One region of the Bradyrhizobium sp. SPXBL-02 genome, then DNA from elsewhere that is predicted to be linked to it. Evidence: predicted binding sites of a transcription regulator. Region 1 holds the regulator's gene; each other region holds the start of a gene.
What was found. The regulator PhoB, encoded in region 1, activates phosphate uptake and scavenging genes when phosphate is short. The targets are predictions, from matches to a motif close to TGTCATNNANCTGTCAT.
Positions count from the first base shown of each region.

Region 1 (5,178 bases):
AGAAGTGATGATGGCGGACGAGCTTGACCACACCTTCCAGCGCCTCGGCGCCGGAATTGCAGAAGAACACGAAGTCCGCGAAGCTCTCATTGCAGAGGCGGCTTGCGAGCTTCTCGCCATCGGGGCTCTGGAACAGGTTCGACATGTGCCAGAGCTTCGTCGCCTGCTCCTGCAACGCCTTGACCAGCGCGGGATGAACGTGGCCGAGCGCATTCACCGCCACGCCCGAGGTGAAATCGAGATAGCGATCACCATTGGTCGCGATCAGCCAGCAGCCTTCGCCGCGCTCGAAACCGAGGTCGGCCCTGGCGAAGACGGGGAGCAAATGCGGCGCGGCGCTGTTAGTCATGACGTCACTTGAATGTTGCGGACGGTGTGAGGCACGCATTGCGCAACGCACCATTGACCGGCCCCGGAAAACGAAACGTGCCGCCTTTTAAGGGCGGCACGTGGCACTATCTTATGCCTGGAAAGACGGGTGTCAATGCCGCCCGGAAAGCCTCGCGAAACGCTGAATCCGTAGTCTTGCGGTGCCGATTTTGCGGGTTTTTCACCACGGAACATGTGGAAGCGAGTCGGCGGACTCTTGCGCGGGAGTCACGCCATATTGTAGCGTTTGGACTGTCAGATACGACATCTCGTGCAGCAGTTCTGATCCCAAAAGTCCTCATGTACCGGCGTAAACGTTCGGGCGTCTTGAGCGCGCCCGGCGAGCCTTAAGGGATTCTGGCGGCACGGGTTTTTCAAGGCTTTAGGCAATCGCGGCGAAGGCTCCAGGATGGCAGGCGCGCTGCGAGGGAAAGGGTGCAATGACGGTTTTGACCTGGTCCGATGATCGCGTCGAGCAGCTGAAGAAGCTCTGGGAGGCCGGACTTTCGGCCAGCCAGATCGCGGCGGAGCTCGGCAATGTGACCCGCAATGCCGTGATCGGCAAGGTGCACCGGCTCGGCCTGTCCGGCCGCGCCAAGAGCCCTTCATCGGCAGCGCCGCGGCCGCGCAAGGCACGGCCCGCGCAGCACATGATGCGGGTGACGCGACCCGTTGCGCGCGGCAACACCGCGCTGGCGCAGGCCTTCGAGGTCGAGGTGGAAGCCGAGCCGGTTACCTACGACAACGTGGTGCCGATGAGCCAGCGCCTGTCGCTGCTGGAATTGAACGAGGCGACGTGCCACTGGCCGGTCGGCGATCCATCGAGCCCGGATTTCTTCTTCTGCGGCGGCAAGGCGCTCTCGGGCCTGCCCTATTGCGCCCAGCATTCGCGCGTGGCCTATCAGCCCGCAGCGGACCGCCGTCGCGCACCGGCGAAGCCGAGCACGCGCTGAGCTTGCGGAATTAGTTGGCTGCACATACGGCAGCCGTCACACGATGACGGCTGAACTCACTCGGTGCCATCCCCGCGAAGGCGGGGATCCATAACCACAGGGCGCGATCGTTGCGCGAGATGGTCACTCCGAGTCATCGTCAAACCACGTCCTGTGGTTGATCGCGACGAGCGCAAGCGCTCGCGCTGAGATCCCGGGCTCGCGCTGGGCGCGCCCCGGGATGACGGTTGAGGGTGTAGCCGCAGCTCACCACACCAACAGCTCGCAGATCTTACGTCTGCTCGGCCTTCGCGAAGCGATCATCCAGCGCGTAGCCGGCGCCGCGGACGGTGCGGATCGGGTCCTGCTCGCGGCCGAGATTGAGCAGCTTGCGCAGGCGGCCGATATGGACGTCGACGGTACGCTCATCGATATAGATGTCGCGGCCCCAGACGCTATCGAGCAGCTGCTCGCGCGAGAACACGCGGCCGGGATGCTCCAGGAAGAACTCCAATAGGCGATATTCGGTCGGGCCGAGATCGATCGGCCGGCCCGAGCGCGCCACGCGGCGCTTGTCGCGGTCGAGCTCGATGTCGCCATAGGCGAGCACGGTGGCGAGCCGCTCGGGGCTGGCGCGCCTGAGCAGACCCTTCACGCGCGCGAGCAGCTCCGGCACCGAGAACGGCTTGACGATGTAATCGTCGGCGCCGGTTGCGAGGCCCCGTACCCGCTCGCTCTCCTCGCCGCGCGCAGTGAGCATGATGATCGGCAGCTGCTTGGTCTCGGGACGGGTCCGAAGCCGCCGGCACAGCTCGATGCCCGACAGGCCCGGCAGCATCCAGTCGAGCACGATCAGATCGGGAATGTGCTCCTTGAGGCGGGTGTCGGCGTCGTCGCCGCGCATCACCGTCTCGACGTCATAGCCGTCGCCTTCGAGGTTGTAGCGGAGAAGCTCGGTGAGAGCTTCCTCGTCCTCTACCACCATAATGCGTGCGCCCATGTTGTCGTCGCTCCTTAGGTATTCGGCACCGTCGTGGCGAAGGTCGTCATGTCGCCCTTCGGCCGCTTGTCGGTGATCGCCTGGCCCTCGATCATGTAGAACACGGTCTCGGCGATGTTGGTGGCGTGGTCGCCGATCCGCTCGATGTTCTTGGCACAGAACATCAGGTGGATGCAGAACGAGATGTTGCGCGGATCCTCCATCATGTAGGTGAGGAGCTCGCGGAACAGCGAGGTGCAGATGGCGTCGACTTCCTCGTCGCCCTTCCACACCGCCATCGCCGCCGGCAAATCGTGCGCGGCATAGGCGTCGAGCACGCTCTTGACCTGCTGCTGCACGAGGTCGGTCATGTGCTCCAGGCCGCGGAACAGCTTGAGCGGATGGAAGTCCGTCTCCAGCGCCGCGACGCGCTTGCCCATGTTCTTGGCAAGATCGCCGATGCGCTCGAGATCGGTCGCAACGCGCATGGCGCCGACGATCTCGCGCAGGTCGACGGCCATCGGCTGGCGGCGGGCGATGGTGAGCACGGCACGCTCCTCGATGCGCTTCTGCAGCGCGTCGAGATCGGCGTCGGTGGTGACGACGCGCTGGCCGAGTGCCACGTCGCGGCGGATCAGCGCGTCGACGGAATCGACGATCATGCGCTCGGCGATGCCGCCCATCTCGGCGACCAGGCGAGTGAGCTCCTGAAGGTCGCTGTCGAAGGCCTTTACGGTATGTTCAGAACCCATATTCCGTCTCCTCAGCCGAACCGGCCGGTGATGTAATCCTGCGTGCGCCGATCGCTCGGCGACGTGAAGATCTTGCTGGTGTCGTCGAACTCGATCAGCTCGCCGAGATACATGAAGGCGGTCTTGTCGGAGACGCGCGCCGCCTGCTGCATGTTGTGGGTGACGATCGCGATCGTGTAGTTCTCGGACAATTCCTGGATCAGCTCCTCGACCTTGGCGGTCGAGATCGGGTCGAGCGCCGAGCAAGGCTCGTCGAACAGGATCACCTCGGGCCGCACCGCGACGGTGCGGGCGATGCAGAGGCGCTGCTGCTGGCCGCCGGAGAGCGACAGGCCGGAGGCATTGAGCTTGTCCTTGACCTCGTTCCACAGCGCGCCGCCGCGCAGCGCCTTCTCGACGCGGCCGTCCATCTCGGACTTCGAGATCTTCTCGTACAGACGAATGCCGAAGGCGATGTTCTCGTAGATCGTCATCGGGAACGGCGTCGGCTTCTGGAACACCATGCCGACCCGGGCCCGCAACAGGTTGAGGTCCAGCTTGGCGTCGAGGATGTTGGTCTGGTCGAGCAGCAGCTGGCCGGTGGCGCGCTGGCCCGGATAGAGGTCGTACATCCGGTTGAAGATGCGCAGCAGGGTGGACTTGCCGCAGCCCGACGGGCCGATGAACGCCGTGACGCGGTTGGTGCCGAGCGTCAGATTGATGTTCTTCAGCGCGTGGTGCTCACCGTAGTAGAAATTCAGGTTGCGCGCGGTGACCTTGGCGGGCGCCTCGGGCAGCGGCTGCGAGCCGGGATGAACGGTCGGCGCGCTGACGGAAACAGACATTTCACTCATTTTGCAGTCCTCTCGGCGCCAAGGATGCGCGCGCCAATGTTCAGGGCAAGCACGGTCAGGGTGATGAGCAGCGCGCCGCTCCAGGCGAGTTGCTTCCAATATTCGTAGGGGCTCTGCACGAAGTTGTTGATGGTGACAGGTAGGTTCGCCATCGTCTTGTTCAGGCCGAGGCTGAAGAACTGGTTCGACAGCGCCGTGAACAACAGCGGTGCGGTCTCGCCCGCGACGCGGGCGGTCGCCAGCAGCACGCCGGTGATGAGGCCGGAACGCGCGGCACGATAGGCGATGCGCTTGATCACCAGCGAGCGCGGCAGGCCGAGCGCAGAGGCCGCCTCGCGCAGCGGATTCGGCACCAGCAGCAGCATGTCCTCCGTGGTGCGCACGACGACCGGGATCACGATGACGGCGAGCGCGAGGCTGCCCGCGATCGCCGAGAAGCCGCGCATCGGCACCACCACCGCCCCGTAGATGAACAGGCCGATGATGATCGAGGGCGCCGACAGGAGAATGTCGTTGATGAAACGGATCACCGAGGTCAGCTTGTCGTTGCGACCGTATTCGGCAAGATAGGTGCCGGCGAACAGGCCGAGCGGCGCGCCGATGCCGACGCCGATCACGGTCATGATCAGCGAGCCGACGATGGCGTTGAGCAGACCGCCTTCGTTCGATCCGGGCGGCGGCGTGTTCTCGGTGAAGACCTGGAGGTTGAGCCCGGCCAGGCCGTTGTAGAGCAACGTCATCAGGATCAGCGCGAGCCAGGTGACGCCGAACGCAGCGGCTGCGATGCAGAGTCCGCGAATGACGATGTCCCAGCGGCGGCGGCGCGAATAGATCGGGTTCATGGCTTCACTTCCCCGCCTTGGTTTCCAGGCGCAGCAGCATCAACCGGGCGGCCGCGAGCACGAAGAACGTCAGCACGAACAGCAGGAGGCCGAGCAGGATCAGGCCGGACTGGTGCAGGCCGTCGCTCTCGGCGAACTCGGATGCGATCGCGGCCGAGATCGTGGTGCCCGGCGCGAAGATCGACGAGGAGATCCGGAACGAATTGCCGATGATGAAGGTCACCGCCATGGTCTCGCCGAGCGCACGGCCCAGCGCCAGCATGACGCCGCCGATGATGCCGACGCGGGTGTAGGGGATCACGACGCTGCGGACGACTTCCCAGGTGGTGCAGCCGACGCCATAGGCGGCTTCCTTCAGCACCGGCGGCACCGTCTTGAACACATCGACCGAGATCGAGGTGATGAAAGGCAGCACCATGATGGCGAGGATCAGGGCGGCGTTGAACAGGCTGAGATAGGACGGGGGACCCG
Region 1 covers NZ_CP182474.1:7,932,230-7,937,407, forward strand. The annotation lists gene ACNJYD_RS36870 (aspartate aminotransferase family protein) at 1-349, opposite strand, end outside; gene ACNJYD_RS36875 (GcrA family cell cycle regulator) at 810-1,322, shown strand; gene phoB (phosphate regulon transcriptional regulator PhoB) at 1,594-2,301, opposite strand; gene phoU (phosphate signaling complex protein PhoU) at 2,316-3,032, opposite strand; gene pstB (phosphate ABC transporter ATP-binding protein PstB) at 3,044-3,865, opposite strand; gene pstA (phosphate ABC transporter permease PstA) at 3,862-4,707, opposite strand; gene pstC (phosphate ABC transporter permease subunit PstC) at 4,712-5,178, opposite strand, start outside.

Region 2 (5,178 bases), 1.3 Mb from region 1:
TCTTCCGGCAGGTCGGAATTGTAGGCATAGGGGCCGTTGATGATCGGCGCCGATTTGTGGATGATGCGGAAATCGTCCTTCTTCATCGCCGAGCCGTCGGCGTTCTTCAGCATCCCCTTGGTCAGCATCTGCGCCAGCGTGGAATCGTCGTCGCTGGTCCACTGGTTGGCAGCGACTTCGACCGTGCCCTGCGCCAGCGCCAGCATCGCGTTCTCGTGGCTGCCGGTGAAGACGACCTTGCCGAAATAGGCGTCGGCATCGTGGATGCCCATCTTGTCGAGCTCGAAGCGCGGCACGTTGTTGCCGGAGGTCGAGTTCGGGTCGACGAGGCCGAGGTTCTTGCCCTTCAGGTCGTCGATCTTCTTGTAGGCGCTGCTTGCCTTGACGAAGAACACGGAATAGTAGCCGGTCGAGCCGTCGGCGTTGATGTCGTTGGCGAAGGCCTCGGACTTGACGCCGGTCAGGCGGGCACGCGCGAACGCGGCCGAGCCGTAGCTGGCGATGTGGATATTGCCGGCGCGCTGGCCTTCGATCACCGCGGCATAGTCGTTGGCGATGCGCAGCGTGACCTTTACGCCGAGTTCTTTCGATAGATAAGTCATGAACGGTGCCCAGCGCTCGGTGACGCCCGACGCGTTCTCGGCCGGAACGACCGCAAAGGTCAGCTCGGGGTATTTGGCCTTCCAGTCGTCGGCCGAGGCGGAGGCGGTGAAAGCGAGCGCAGCGGCGCCGGCCAGGATTAATCTGCGAGTGATCATGATACCCTCTTCATCGGTTGGGGGTCGGTTGACGCAAACTGGCAATTGAACAGGTGCGATGCGGCTTTAGGCGGCCGCGGCGGTTCCGAGCGCCGGCACGCCCTCGGGCGCCGGGACAGGCAGGCCACCCACGACGTCGGCAGCTTCGAGATCGTACAGCTCGCGCGCGACGTGATCGGTCAGCGCGGACGGCGCGCCGTCGAATACCACGCGACCGGCGGCCATGCCGATCAGGCGGTCGCAGTAGGTGCGGGCGAGATCGAGCGAATGCAGGTTGCAGAGCACCGTGATGCCGAAATGCTTGTTGATGCGCAAAAGCGCATCCATCACGATCTTGGTGTTGCGCGGATCGAGCGAGGCGATCGGCTCGTCGGCGAGGATGATGTCGGGCTGCTGCACCAGCGCGCGGGCGATCGCGACGCGCTGCTGCTGGCCTCCGGAGAGCTGGTCGGCGCGCTGGGCAGCGAGCGAAGCGATGTCGAACTGCTCGAGCGCCGACATCGCCAGCGCCTTGTCCTGCTCGGGCCAGGCCTGCGACAGCGAGCGCCAGGCTGGCATCGTGGCGAGACGACCCATCAGGACATTGGTGAGCACGTCGAGCCGACCGACCAGGTTGAACTGCTGGAAGATCATCGCCGAGCGGGCGCGCCACTGCCGCAGCTCCTTGCCGCGCAGCAAGGTGACGTCGACGCCGTCGAACAGGATGCGTCCCCCGGTCGGCGTCACGAGGCGATTGATGGTCCGCAGCAATGTCGACTTGCCGGCGCCGGATCGCCCGATCACACCGACGAAGCCGCCGGGGGAAACTTGAAACGAAGCGTCGTCCACCGCGGCTTTCGCGCCGAAGCGACACGTCAGGCCTTCAACCACCAGCATACAGGGGCTCCAGAGTAGCTGGAGCCAACCGCTAACGCCCGTGCTTAACACTTGTGTGACACACGCGCTGCGATGCGGCGATCCTACGCACGTCATCCCCTGTCATCTCGTTGTCATGACATCGTCATCCAGCCGCTCGAAGAAAAACGCCCGCCCTCGCACTTCGGATGCAACATGGCCGCCAAAGCTCTTTCGGTTCAGCCGACCGTCGATCCCTCGGCCAAGCTGCACGAGACCAGGCTCGGCGCCTATACCGAGGTCGGCGCCCGCACCATCCTGCATGAAGTGGCGATGGGCGATTACTCCTATGTCGTGAACGACGCGCAGATCACTTACACCACCGTCGGAAAATTCTGCTCGATCGCGGCGGTGACCCGGATCAATCCCGGCAACCATCCGATGCATCGCGCCACGCAGGCGCACTTCACCTACCGCTCCAGCGCCTATTTCGAGGGTGCGAGCGACGATTCCGAGTTCTTCGACTGGCGGCGCCAGCATCACGTTCATATCGGCCATGACGTCTGGATCGGCCATGGCGCGATCGTGCTGCCGGGCCGCAACATCGGCACCGGCGCGGTGATCGCCGCCGGCGCGATCGTCACCAAGGACGTGCCGGCCTACACCATCGTCGCCGGCAATCCCGCCCGTATCGTGCGGCGGCGGTTCTCGGAGGAGGTCGCCGGCCGCCTTGCAAGGCTCGCCTGGTGGGACTGGGATCACGACAAATTGCGCGCGGCGCTGCCCGATTTCCGCAGGCTCGGGATTGAAGATTTCCTCTCGACATACGAAGCACGGACAAGCTCACTCGCCAATTCCCCTGCCAGCAAACGAAGCGCGGTCGCGTGACAGACATAATCATCGAAGGCGGCCGGGCCTTGATCGGCGCCGAGCTCGCCGAAGCCTCTCTTCTCGTCTCCGGAACGGACATTGCAGCGATCGATGCCTCTCGCGGCCGGGCGCGGCTGGCGCTCGACGCGCGTGACCTGCTGGTGCTGCCCGGCATCGTCGATCTGCATGGCGATGCCTTCGAGCGGCAGATGATGCCGCGCGCCGGCGTCGACTTTCCGATCGACGTTGCGCTCGCCGACAGCGACCGCCAGGCGATCAGCAATGGCATCACCACCGTGTTTCACGCCACGACCTGCTCCTGGGAGCCGGGCCTGCGCAGCGCCGACAATGCGCGCGGCCTGATGGAGGCGATCGAGCGGCAGCGCCCGCAATTCGCCGCCGACACCCGCTTCCACCTGCGGCACGAGACCTACAATCTCGATGCCGAGGCCGAGATCGCACAATGGCTCAGCGAGGGCCGCGTCGACCTGTTCGCTTTCAATGATCACATGGACGGCACGGTCGCCGACATGGCCAAGCCGCGCAAGCGCAACCGCATGGTGGAGCGCACCGGGCTGTCGAGCGAGGATTTTGACAAGCTGGTCGAGCGTGTGGTCTCGCGCGCCGCCGAGGTGCCGGCTTCGGTATCACGGCTGGCCGCTTTTGCCCGCGCAGCCGAGGTGCGGATGCTCTCGCATGACGACGCGAGCCCAAGGATGCGCCGGGACTTTCGCGAGCTCGGCGCCTTGATCGCGGAATTTCCGATCAACGAGGAAACGGCGCGGGCTGCGGCCAGCCACGGCGATGCCATCGTCTATGGCGCGCCGAACGTCGTGCGGGGCGGCAGCCACACCGGCTGGACCAGGGCCTCCGACATGATCGCCAAAGGGCTCTGCTCGGTGCTGGCGTCGGACTATTACTATCCCGCGCAGCTGCTCGCCGCGTTCCGCCTGGCCGCCGATGGCGTGGTGCCGCTGGCTCAGGCCTGGGATCTGGTCTCCGCCGGCCCGGCGCGCGCAACCGGCCTCACCGATCGCGGCCTGCTCGCGGAGGGGCGCCGCGCTGACATTCTCCTCGTCGACGACAGCGTGGAGCTGCGGCCGCGGCTGATCGCGGTGATCTCAGGCGGCAAGCTCGTGCATCTCACCGACGCGACGCGGCTGCTCACCACGGCAGCAACGCCGCGCGAGGCTATCGTTGCGGCATGAATTGGTTATGCTGAGGTAATGACAGGTTTCCCCCGCTACGCGATCTATTTTGCCGCCGGCAGCGACAGCGCCCTCTCCCGCTTCGGCGCGGAGCTGCTCGGCTATGACGCCTATACCGGAGACGAGCTGCCGTTTCCGCGACAAGCGCTGCATGTCGCGCCGGACTGGCGCGAGGTCAGCGCCGATCCCCGCAAATACGGCTTTCACGCCACGCTGAAGGCGCCGATGGCCCTGGTATCGGGCAAGACCGAGGCCGATTTGATTGCTGCCTGCGCGGCCTTCGCCGCCGAGGCGCGGCCGCATCCCGTGATCTCGCCAATTGTGGATTCCATCAGCGGCTTCATTGCTGTTATTCCGGCCACGCCGGTCGAAGCTCTGCAGCAGCTTGCCGCCGATTGCGTTCGCGAGTTCGACCCATTTCGCGCCGCGCTGACGGCGGAAGATCGCGCCCGGCGCAGGCCGGAGAAGCTCAGCGAGCGGCAGCGGGACTATCTCGACCGCTGGGGCTATCCCTACGTGATGGAAGAATTCCGCTTCCACATGACGCTGACGGGGCGCCTGGATGCGGAACGGCGCGGGCCGATCCTGCAGATGCTGCGGGAGCGTTTTGCGGCGCTGAAGCTCGACGCGCTAGCGGTCGACCGCATCGCGCTGTTCAAGCAGGATGATGCCAAGGCGCGCTTCCGCATCATCGGCGAGTGGGCTCTGGCAAGATAGTCACCACGTCCTCCGTCATTGCGAGGAGCGAAGCGACGAAGCAATCCAGACTTTCTCCAGAGGGAAAGTCTGGATTGCCTCGCTTCGCTCGCAATGACGTTGGAAAGACATACTCAGCCTAATTTAGCGCTAGCTCGCAAGATTGAAAGCGAGCGCCACCGCGCCAACCACAACGAGGCTGGTCGCCCAGACTGCATCCAGGTTGAACCAGCTTCGCGAGACGAACCTCAATCCCAGATGGCGGTAGACCAGCCACGCCAGACATCCGCCGGCGCCGACCATGGCGGCAACGTGCACCAGGGACACCAGCACCGCCATCCCGAGATTTGCCTTCATCAGCGCGCCCGCCGCCTCATGGCCGGCATCGAGCTCGAAGGCCTTGCAGAGCCCCAGATAGATCGGCACGAGCATCAGGGCGGCGCCGTGAGCGATGGCGACGGCAAATGACCAGAGCGCCAATTGCGTCGGCGGAATTCGTGCCAGCGTGCGCGGATGACGCCGGTCGATCAGCCGATAGACGCCAAAGCCGATGACGAGAAGGCTCGCACCGATCTGGATCGGGCGCTGCCACGCGGCCAGCACGAGCAGGAAGGCGAACGGCAGCAGCACGAGAAGTGTCGCCAGGAGATGCCCGGCCGCCAGAGCCCACAATGCACGGAAGAGCGCGCGCGGGCTCTTGTCCATGAGCCCGGCCGAAACGGCGAGCGGCCATCCCATTCCGGGATTGACCCCGTGGTAGAGGCCGCTCGCAACGAGCGCGAGCCACAGCCAGCCAAGGGCCGGGCTCGCAT
Region 2 covers NZ_CP182474.1:1,037,486-1,042,663, reverse strand. The annotation lists gene phnD (phosphonate ABC transporter substrate-binding protein) at 1-758, opposite strand, end outside; gene phnC (phosphonate ABC transporter ATP-binding protein) at 825-1,634, opposite strand; gene ACNJYD_RS04825 (chloramphenicol acetyltransferase) at 1,809-2,480, shown strand; gene ACNJYD_RS04820 (alpha-D-ribose 1-methylphosphonate 5-triphosphate diphosphatase) at 2,477-3,670, shown strand; gene ACNJYD_RS04815 (DUF1045 domain-containing protein) at 3,689-4,387, shown strand; gene ACNJYD_RS04810 (hypothetical protein) at 4,517-5,104, opposite strand.
Region 2: a site for PhoB is predicted at 1,735-1,751, ahead of phnC (phosphonate ABC transporter ATP-binding protein). Genes of this name have one in related genera too.

Region 3 (5,178 bases), 3.8 Mb from region 1:
CGGACGATTCCGGCCGCATCATCGAGGTCTGGAACAAGATTGACCGTTTCGCCCCCGAGCAACGCGAAGAGCTGCTCAACATCGCCGCGCGCAGGCCGGAGGATCATCCGGCGATGCTGGTCTCAGCCGTGTCGGGCGAGGGCATCGATGCTCTGCTCGCCGCGATCGAGCAACGCCTGGCCGCCAAGCGCACCACGCTCGATCTCTCCATCGACGCCGCCGACGGCGCCGGCATCAGCTGGCTGCACCGCAATGCCGAGGTGCTGTCGAAGGAGCTGCACGACGGCCGCTTCGACATGACAGTGCGGGTGGACGAGACCAAGCGGGACATCGTGGTGAACAGGTTCGACGCTGTGCCGCATCACGCCACATAACGGCGCGATGGCATTGGTGCGCGGCATCGATCGCGTGGTTCCAGCGAGAGATTACACGCGGCATGGATCGGTACACCCTCGTGCGCGCTACGCACGGGGCACGAACGACAGCTGACCTGGCGGCGTGCTGACGCTCGTCGGTTGCGAACTTGATCAGCACATCAGAACGGAATTGTCAGGCCCGGATGTTTGGCTTGCGCCCTGGTATAGGCGACGCCGTGAACCTTGATACCACGCGTGTCCAGCAGCGAGATAATGCCGCCCTGGTTCGACAATTCCATCGGCTTCTCCACGACGACGGCGAGCGTTCCTCCGGCTGCGATCTTCCCCGACAGCGTCATCTTCTTCTTCTGCTTGTCGGCCAGCTTCCAGCCCGTGAGATCGATGTCGCGATCGGCCGTGTTGAGCAGTGTGACGACTTCGCGCTCCGGCGTCTTCACGGCGTTGACGAGTGCCGCAATGATCCGCACGAGCCCATCCGGCATTTCCTCCGTCGGAGGGGCCGTCGGATCCAGCGGCGCTGTCGGCGTGCCGCCGCCGAGATCAATCGGATGACCGGTCTCGTCGTCAGTGTGCCAGGCCTGCGTCTGGAATTTGAGAAGGACTGCCGTCCATAAATTTTGCTCCGGGAATTCGAACACGAGCCCGCCGTCCTGCCACGGCCCGTTGTCGCCCGAGAACCTTCCGATGGGATTTCCCTGGTTCATATGGATGTCGTGAATGCCGCGTCCCGGCCTGAAGCCGAAATAATTGTCCGCCTTGGTCTCGGGGCCCCATGTCTCGCCGAACGCGTAGACCATCGCGCTTTCGTCCGAGAGTGCGCGCTGGACGAACTGGTCGAGCTTCTCGTTGAGGTCGTTGTCCGGCCCAGGCACGGACAGCGGCAGCGGCACCATCTCCTGGGGCTGCATCAGATTACCGCGGATGAAGTCCAGCGCGATGCTGTTGGGCTGGGGGGCCTGCGGGTGCAGCCCCTCCGGGAGTGCCGCGAGTCGTTCGGTGATCGGATGGACGAAACGAGATCGCACCAGGAATTCGACCTCGCTTCCGTCGGCCGACTGCACGTTGACGGCAATGCGGAAATCTTCACCGCCGGCGACGATATGGACTTGATAGTGCGGCGACCTGCCGGTGCCGAAACGCATCGCAATCGGGCGTCCCTTGAGGACTGAATAATGTTTCAATGGCATCGCGCTTCACCTGCCGTAGGGGGGTGGCTGCGTCAGAACTATACAACTTTAGACTGTCTGCGGTGACAATTTCATGGCGGCGGCTTGACGCATCTTTCCGTGCGAGCCGCTGGGAGCGGTCAATCGGGGTACATTGCTGACCGATCGGCGATGGATGGTGTTGCCGGATCTCTCTGCTACCGCACCCGGCTAAGTGGCGGTCTTGGCCGCATTCCACAGCGCGTCCATCTCCGCCAGCGAGGCCTGCTCGAGCGTCCGGCCCTGCGCCGCCAGCGCCCGCTCGATATAGGCAAAGCGCCGCTCGAATTTGGCGTTGGTCGCGCGCAGCGCGGCTTCCGGATCGGCGTCGACGTGGCGGGCGAGATTGACGAGGGCGAACATCAGGTCGCCGGTCTCTTCCGCCAGGCCCGCGCGGTCGTTGCGGTCCAGCGCGGCTTCGATCTCGTCGGCTTCCTCGCGGATCTTCTGCAGGACCGCGCGCGGGTCGTTCCAGTCGAAGCCGACGGTGGAGGCCTTGCGCTGCAGCTCCATCGCGCGCGTCAACGCCGGCTGGCCGGCCTTCACGCCCGACAGCAACGACTTGTGCGTCGGCGTCGCTTCCGGCGGCCGGCGCGCGGCGCGTTCGGCCTTTTCCTCGGCCTTGATGCGGTCCCAGACCTCCTTGACGTGGTGCGGGGCGAGATTGCCGTCCTTGTCGGCGAAGACGTGGGGATGGCGGCGGATCATTTTTCGCGTGATGGCTTCGACCACGTCGCCGAAAGCAAAGGCGTTCTGCTCTGAGGCCATCTGCGCGTGGAACACCACCTGAAGCAGGAGATCGCCGAGCTCCTCTCTGAGATCGTCGAGATCGCCGCGGGTGATGGCGTCGACCACCTCATAGGCTTCCTCGATCGTGTAGGGCGCAATCGTCGCAAAGTTCTGCTCGAGGTCCCAGGGGCAGCCGCTCACCGGGGTGCGCAGTGCCGCCATGATTTCGATCAGGCGGGAGATATCGCGGGAAGGGGTCATTGCCGGGCAGTCTCCTGGGGTCCAGAGCCTTATGCCAAAAGCGGACCCCCGATCCCAGCGCAAGGCGGCGGAACAGGCCGATTTCCACCGATTGGCGAGCAAGCCGCGCAATGCTAAAGCGCGGGCCATGAGCGACGCATTTTCTTCCGAAACCGCGCTGGTGCTGTTCTCCGGCGGCCAGGATTCCACCACCTGCCTCGCCTGGGCTTTGAGCCGCTTCGCCCGCGTGGAGACGCTGGGGTTCGAGTACGGCCAGCGCCACGCCATCGAGCTTGACTGCCGCGACCGCCTGCTCGACGGCATCAAGGGCCTGCGCGCCGATTGGGCCGCAAAGCTGGGCGAGAGCCACACGCTGTCGATCCCGACGCTGGCGGCCGTCTCCGAGACGGCGCTAACCCGCGACGTCGCGATCGCGATGGGCGCCGACGGCCTGCCCAACACCTTCGTGCCGGGCCGCAACCTCGTGTTCCTGACCTTCGCCGCAGCGCTGGCCTACCGGCGCGGCATCCGCCACATCGTCGGCGGCATGTGCGAGACCGACTATTCCGGCTATCCCGATTGCCGCGACGAGACCATCCGCGCCATGCAGGCCGCGCTCTCGCTCGGCATGGCGAGGCCCTTCGAGCTGCACACGCCATTGATGTGGATCGACAAGGCCGCGACCTGGGAGCTGGCGCACGATCTCGGCGGCGAGGGGCTGGTCGATCTCATCCGCGAGCAGTCGCACACCTGCTACCTCGGCGAACGCGGCGCGCGGCACGAATGGGGTTATGGCTGCGGCGAGTGCCCGGCGTGCAGTTTGCGGGCGAAGGGGTGGCGAGAGTTCGTGGCCGGGAAGTAGGCTCGTTCTGCCGTCATTGCGAGGAGCTCGCGACAAAATTGCGCAGCAATTTTGCGCTGATGCGACGAAGCAATCCAGACTGCCGCCGTGGAGGGATTCTGGATTGCTTCGCTGCGCTCGCAGTGACGAACTCAGCGATCAACTACTGAAAATCCTCCTCCCGCAACTCGATCGGCTTGCCGTGCGGCGTGCGATCCGCGGCGTGGTCCCAGGCGTCGCGATAGCGGTGCAGCGTTTCCATCGACGCGACGCCCTTGCGCGCGACGAGGCCCTCCAGCGTGGCGAGCCAGTGCAGATAGTAGGTTTCGCCGGTGTCAGGATCGCCCGCGGCCTGGGCGCGCTTGATCTCGTCGGCGAGTGCTGCGGCCCATTCCGGCCAGGTGAAAACGCCGCGCTCGTGCAGGCTCAAGGCCATCGCGAACGCATGCGCCTCCCAAGGCGCGCGGAACACCGGGCCGTCGTCGTCGCGCGGAATGCTCGGGATCGCTGCCGTCGCCGCGGCCGCAAGTGCGCCGCTCATCACGCCGGATCCAGATAGGGCTCGAACGCGTCGATCGAGACCTTCAGCGTGGGATCGCCGTCCTCGCCCCAGAGATCGCGGCCCTCGAACACCACGGTATAGAGCCATTGCGGGTTCTCGCCGCGCTCCATCGCCGCCGTATCCGGAAACACGTGACAGCCGTGATTCAGCTCGACGACACCGACATGGCCGCGGACATAGCGAGGCAGCCGCGTGTGGGTCGCGGGATGGATGTTCTTCGCCCGCACGCGATCGCCGATCTTGAATTTCGCCGGAGCCGGGGCAGGGCGGTCGAACTTGCCGCGCACCATCACGCGCTCGACGTTGGCGCGGTCGAACGTGCCGTGCTTGAGCGCCTTTGCGGGCTGCATCGCATGGCCGGCAGCGACCTCCTCGCGGGTGAGATAGCCCTTGTCGATCAGCATCTCCTCGAGCCCGAGAAACCATTTCTTGTAATAGGAGCTCGACAGATAGACCTGCGGCGGCAAGGTCTCGCGATAGAAGCGCGAGGTGTCGATGTTGAAGGCGCCGGCCGCGCCCATCGCGCGCACCATGGCCAGCACGCGCGATTCCCATTCCCAGTGAAACATCGGCTCGTTCGGCTCGGGCTCGACCTTGCCGAACCCGTCCATGCCGCCCATGTCGTGCACGCCGTTCACGACGGGGCTCCCGGCGTCTTGGGAAAACCGGTGCCGATCATGGAATCGCGCGTCACGAGCTCGGCGAGCTGCTCCTCGCTCCAGCCTTCCGTGCCGGCGGGGCGCATCGGCAGCACCAGGAAGCGCGTCTCGGCGGTGGAATCCCACACCCGGATCTCCGTGTCCTTCGACAGCGCGACTCCGAAATCGGCGAGCACGCCGCGCGGATCCTTCACCGCACGCGAGCGGTAGGGCGCGGCCTTGTACCAGACCGGCGGCAGCCCGAGCATTTCCCAGGGATAGCAGGAGCACAGCGTGCACACGACCATGTTGTGCCGCTCGGGCGTGTTCTCGACCACGACGAGATGATCGCCGACGCGGCTGACATGGCCGAGCGTGCCGATGGCCTTGGAGCCATCCTCCAGCAGCGCCTTCTTGAACGCCGGATCGGTCCAGGCCTTGGCGACGACGCGCGCGCCATTGTGCGGGCCGATCTTGGTCTCATAGGCCTGGATGATGGCATCGAGCGCAGCCGGCTCGACATAGCCCTTCTCGGTCAGGATCGTCTCGAGTGCGCGCACGCGCAGCTCGGTCTCGGACAGCTCGG
Region 3 covers NZ_CP182474.1:4,178,565-4,183,742, reverse strand. The annotation lists gene hflX (GTPase HflX) at 1-374, shown strand, start outside; gene ACNJYD_RS19440 (DUF2278 family protein) at 536-1,564, opposite strand; gene mazG (nucleoside triphosphate pyrophosphohydrolase) at 1,754-2,572, opposite strand; gene queC (7-cyano-7-deazaguanine synthase QueC) at 2,700-3,413, shown strand; gene ACNJYD_RS19425 (nitrile hydratase accessory protein) at 3,556-3,933, opposite strand; gene nthB (nitrile hydratase subunit beta) at 3,933-4,592, opposite strand; gene nthA (nitrile hydratase subunit alpha) at 4,589-5,178, opposite strand, start outside.
Region 3: a site for PhoB is predicted at 1,627-1,643, ahead of ACNJYD_RS19440 (DUF2278 family protein). Genes of this name have one in related genera too.

Region 4 (5,178 bases), 1.3 Mb from region 1:
GGCGGTCATTGGAGGGCTCATATTGCAAGGTTCATGGCGGCAGGATCGAGGAGACGAGGAGCTGGGTATAGGCTTCGCGCGGATCGTCGAGCACCTGATCGGTCAGGCCGGTCTCGATGACGCGGCCGCCCTTCATCACCATCACGCGGTGCGACAAGAGACGCGCCACCGCGAGATCGTGGGTGACGATGACGACCGCGAGATTCAGCTCGGCGACGAGGCTGCGCAACAGGTCGAGCAGGCGGGCCTGCACGGAGACATCGAGACCGCCGGTCGGCTCGTCCATGAACACGAGCCGCGGCTCGGTGACGAGGTTGCGGGCGATCTGGAGGCGCTGGCGCATGCCGCCGGAATAGGTGCGCGGCGCATCGTCGATGCGCGCTGTGTCGATCTCGACGCGGGTGAGCCAGTCGGAGGCGGTGTCGCGGATACGGCCGTAATGATTCCAGCCCACCGCCATCAGCCGCTCGCCGACATTGGCGCCGGCGGAGACCGCCATGCGCAGGCCCTGTGCGGGATCCTGGTGCACGAAACCCCAGTCGGTGCGGAACAGGAAGCGCCGTTCGGCCTCGCCCAGCGTGGCGAGATCGCGGGTGACGCCGTCGCGCATCCGGTACGACACGTGGCCCGCGGTCGGCGTGAGCTGGCCCGACAGCATCTGCAGCAGCGTCGACTTGCCCGAGCCGGATTCGCCGACGATCGCCAGCACCTCGCCGGGATAGAGCGAAAACGACACGTCGCGGCAGGCATTGATGCGGCCGAACGACTTGCAGAGGGATGTTGCGACCAGCAGCGGCTCGTCGTTGTCGAGCAAATCCTGATCAGCCATTCGCGGCCTCCTGCGCCTTTTCCTTGTACGGCGCGGCACTGAGGCTGCCGTGATGGCCGGCGGCCTGGCGGCCCTCGCAATAATCGGTGTCCGAGCAGACGAACATGCGCCCGCCCTTGTCGTCGGTCACGATCTCGTCGAGGTAGGAGTTCTCCGCACCACAGAGCGCGCAGGGCGCATTGAAGCGGTAGGGCTCGAACGGGTGATCCTCGAAATCGAGCGACACCACCTGCGTATAGGGCGGGATCGCGTAGATGCGTTTCTCGCGGCCGGCGCCGAACAATTGCAGTGCCGGGCTATTGTCCATCTTGGGATTGTCGAATTTCGGCGTCGGCGACGGGTCCATCACGTAGCGCGCGTTCACCTTCACCGGATAGGCATAGGCGGTGGCGATATGGCCGAAGCGGGCGATGTCCTCGTAGAGCTTCACATGCATCAGGCCGTATTCGGCGAGCGCGTGCATACGCCGCGTCTCGGTCTCGCGCGGCTCGAGGAAGCGCAACGGCTCGGGGATCGGCACCTGATAGACCAGCACCTGGTTCTCGTTTAGCGCCGTCTCCGGGATGCGGTGGCGGGTCTGGATCACGGTTGCCTCGTCCGTCGCCGTGGTCGTCGCAACGCCCGCGGTCTTGGCGAAGAATTTGCGGATCGAGATCGCGTTGGTGGTGTCGTCCGAACCCTGGTCGATCACCTTGAGCACGTCCTTGGGCCCGAGGATCGCGGCGGTGACCTGCACGCCGCCGGTGCCCCAGCCGTAGGGCATCGGCATTTCGCGGCTGGCGAACGGCACCTGATAGCCGGGGATCGCGATCGCCTTGAGGATCGCGCGGCGGATCATGCGCTTGGTCTGCTCGTCGAGATAGGCGAAGTTGTAGGCGGGCGCGTTCATTCCGCGGCCTCCTTCATGGCATCGGGCGTGTTGGCATCGGCGAACGCTTTAGAGAACTCTTGGCGCAGCTTGCGCAAGAGGCCGAGCTCGGACTGGAAGTCGACATAATGCGGCAGCTTCAGGTGCTCGACGAAGCCGGTCGCCTGGACATTGTCCGAATGCGACATCACGAACTCTTCGTCCTGCGCGGGTGCAAGCGCCTCCTCGCCGAGCTCACGCGCGCGCAGCGCGCGATCGACCAGCGCCATAGACATGGTCTTGCGCTCGCTCTGGCCGAAGGCGAGGCCATAGCCGCGGGTGAAGCACGGCGCCTCGGTCGCGGAGCCCTTGAACTGGTTGACCATCTGGCACTCGGTGAGCTCGATCGCGCCGAGCGGCACGGCGAAGCCGACGTCTTCCGCGACAAATTCGACCTCGACCTCACCGAAGCGGATCTCGCCGACAAAGGGATGGTTGCGGCCGTAGCCGCGCTGGGTGGAATAGCCCATCGCGAGCAGAAAGCCTTCGTCACCGCGCGCGAGGTTCTGCAGGCGCAAATCGCGATCCGCGGGGAAATTCAGCGGCTCGCGGGTGAGATCGCCGACGCTGGCGCCGTCCTCGGCTTCCGGCGATGATTCGATCAGCCCGTCGCGGCCTAGAATGTCGGTCACGCGCGGGGTCGGCGCGGTCGAAGCTTCGGCCGCGGCCGGCGTCTCCGGCACGAAGCCCTCAGCGAGCGAAGGGTCGAGCAGGCGGTGCGTGTAGTCGAAGGTCGGCCCCAGGATCTGGCCGCCGGGGATGTCCTTGAAGGTCGCCGACACCCGCCGCTGCACCCGCATCGCGCCGGTGTCGACTGGCTCGCTGGCACCGAAACGCGGCAGCGTGGCGCGGAAGGCGCGAACCAGGAAGATCGCCTCGATCAAATCGCCGCGCGCCTGCTTGATCGCAAGCGCCGCGAGCTCGCGGTCATAGAGCGAGCCTTCGCTCATGACGCGATCGACGGCAAGGCCGAGCTGCTCCGAGATCTGGTCGAGGGCGATTTCCGCAACTTCTTGGTCGCCACGCCGCTTATGCGCGAGCAAGCGATGGGCGTTCTCGATGGCGCGTTCGCCGCCTTTGACTGCGACATACATGCTTTCAGCTTCCCTTGCTTACGACGCGCGTGGTGCGGGGGATCGCGACCACGGCGTCATCGGCGACCAGCACCACATCGATACCGCGCGGAAACAGCGCTTCGTTCATATGCAGGCGCTCGAACAGGTCGAAAGGCTTGATCGACGCCCGCAGCGTGGCGACCCCATCGATGCCGGGGCCACGCAGTTCGAAGCTCCGGCCGGAGGCGAGGCTGTCGACCTGGATGATCACGGTCGTCGACCGGTCCGGATACTCGCTCGTGCCGAGCGCGAAGCGCTCGAGCGAAGGCAGCGCACCGCCGTCGCCGATGAGCGCGAACGAGGCGATGGATGAATCCTGCACGACCGGCGCGCCGGTGTGGAACTTGAGCCACTTCGTCACGTCCGCGCTCTCCGCCATCCGCGCATCGAGCCAGAGCGGCGTGTCGTGATCGAACAGCGTCAGCGCGATCGCGGCGGTGCCGCGCATCATCGTATCAGGCGCCCCCGCCATCGGCACGATGCGCTGAACCGAGCCCGGCCGCGCCATGGCATCCATGACCGAGCGAAAGGTCGATTGCGCCGACAGCACCTTGTCGGCGAAACCCGGCGGCAGTTCCGCAATCGTGGTCATGATCTCACCCCTCACCGCGCACCATGGTGTAGAAATCAACCTTCGTCGCAGCGGTCGCTTCCGCCGCCTGCTTGCGCCTGACCATAAGCTGCTCGAGCAACGGCGCGATAACGTTGCGCTCCACCGCTCCGCCGAAATCGCGGGACTGCACCAGCGCATCGCACAGCGCGATCAACCGCGCCTTCTCGCTATCGCGGCCGAGCGTGTAGCCGAACCCGACCTCGCCGCTCGCAAGCCGCACCGCGGCGCGCGACACCGTGGCTTCGCCGAGATTGAACGGCGCGCCGTCGCCGCCGACCCGCCCGCGCAGCATGACGAGGCCGTTCTCCGGCGTGCGCAGGTCCTGATGGTCCGGCAAAGGCAGGTCCGAGGCCAAGTTGCGGAGGCGAGCGGCGATCTCGCCCGCCTCCGCGTGCGCCAGCACCGCCATTGCGGCCTTGCGCTGGGCTTGCTGATTGTTGTGCTGGGTCACCTGGTCCACCGAACCTTTTGACAGAACTTGCCGCATCGAAGTTGTCTATGATAATAGACAACTTCATAAGGACGCGCCATGACTGTTTCGTGACAATGCTGTGATTTCTGGAGTAGGTTTCCCGCGACATGAGCATGCAGGACACAGCCTCGTCGGGCGTCGCGCTATGGCGCCTCGTTGCCGACGGCATCGAGCGCGGCATCGCCGACGGCCGCTTTGCGGCCGGCGACAAATTGCCAGGCGAGATGGAGATCGCCGAAACCTATCGCGTCAACCGCCACACCGTACGGCGCGCGCTCGCGGCACTTGCCGAGCGCGGCCTGGTGCGCGCGGAGCGCGGCAGCGGAACCTATGTCGAGGCACAGAAGCTCGCTTATCCCTTGCGCTCGCGCACGCGCTTCTCCGAGATCGTCGGCGCGGATGGCCGCGAGCCGCATGGCCGGCTGATCGAAGCGACCGATGACGTCGCGACGCGCGAGCTCGCGCGGGAGCTGGGACTAAAGACCGGCGCGCCCCTGGTGCGGATCGAGGCGATCCGCCTTGCCGACCGTACGCCGATTTGCGTTTCCACGACCTGGCTGTCGGCGGACCTGTTCCCGGGTGCCGGCGCCGTGTTCGCGGCGACGCGCTCGATGACGAAGCTGCTGGAGCATTTCGGCGTCCGCGACTATCGCCGCGGCGCAACCCGAATCACCGCGGGCATCGTGGACGCGACCGATGCGGCACGTCTCGATCTAGCGCTGGGGCGGCCGATCCTGGTGGTGGACGCCACCGACCACGATCTCACGGGCAGGCCGCTGGTGACCAAGCATTCGCGGTTTGCGGCGGAGCGGGTGGAGTTTTTGGTGGAGTCGTAGCTCTCTCCACGACACCGGACCCGTAGAGCCTGTGAGCCAATTCGTTTTGTTTCGGCTTCGGCATCAAGGGGTGGTATCGCCCCTTGATGGGGGAAGCCGGCGGCGTCAGGCTGTTGGTTATCTATGCTTTTGCGAGACGATGCCCTTGCAGGATGTTGTTGGTGAGGGCGTACCAGAGCACGACGGCACGGACCTTCTCGATGCCGCGCACGGTCAGTTGCCTGAGGTCCCAGTTGCGCCAGCGGGCATGGATGCATTCGCAGATGGTACGGGCCTGGTACTGTGCCTTGCCGGCTTCGCTGGCCATGCGAGCACGCCAGGCCGCTATGCCAGGACCGTCGCTGCTCCGGGGTAAGAAGGGATCGACACCGCTCCTGGATTGGGGCGGTGGACAGTAAACCTCGAT
Region 4 covers NZ_CP182474.1:1,045,860-1,051,037, reverse strand. The annotation lists gene phnL (phosphonate C-P lyase system protein PhnL) at 1-9, opposite strand, end outside; gene phnK (phosphonate C-P lyase system protein PhnK) at 32-829, opposite strand; gene ACNJYD_RS04875 (alpha-D-ribose 1-methylphosphonate 5-phosphate C-P-lyase PhnJ) at 822-1,718, opposite strand; gene ACNJYD_RS04870 (carbon-phosphorus lyase complex subunit PhnI) at 1,715-2,830, opposite strand; gene phnH (phosphonate C-P lyase system protein PhnH) at 2,835-3,443, opposite strand; gene phnG (phosphonate C-P lyase system protein PhnG) at 3,448-3,924, opposite strand; gene phnF (phosphonate metabolism transcriptional regulator PhnF) at 4,044-4,772, shown strand; gene ACNJYD_RS04850 (IS1182 family transposase) at 4,894-5,178, opposite strand, start outside.
Region 4: a site for PhoB is predicted at 3,994-4,010, ahead of phnF (phosphonate metabolism transcriptional regulator PhnF). Genes of this name have one in related genera too.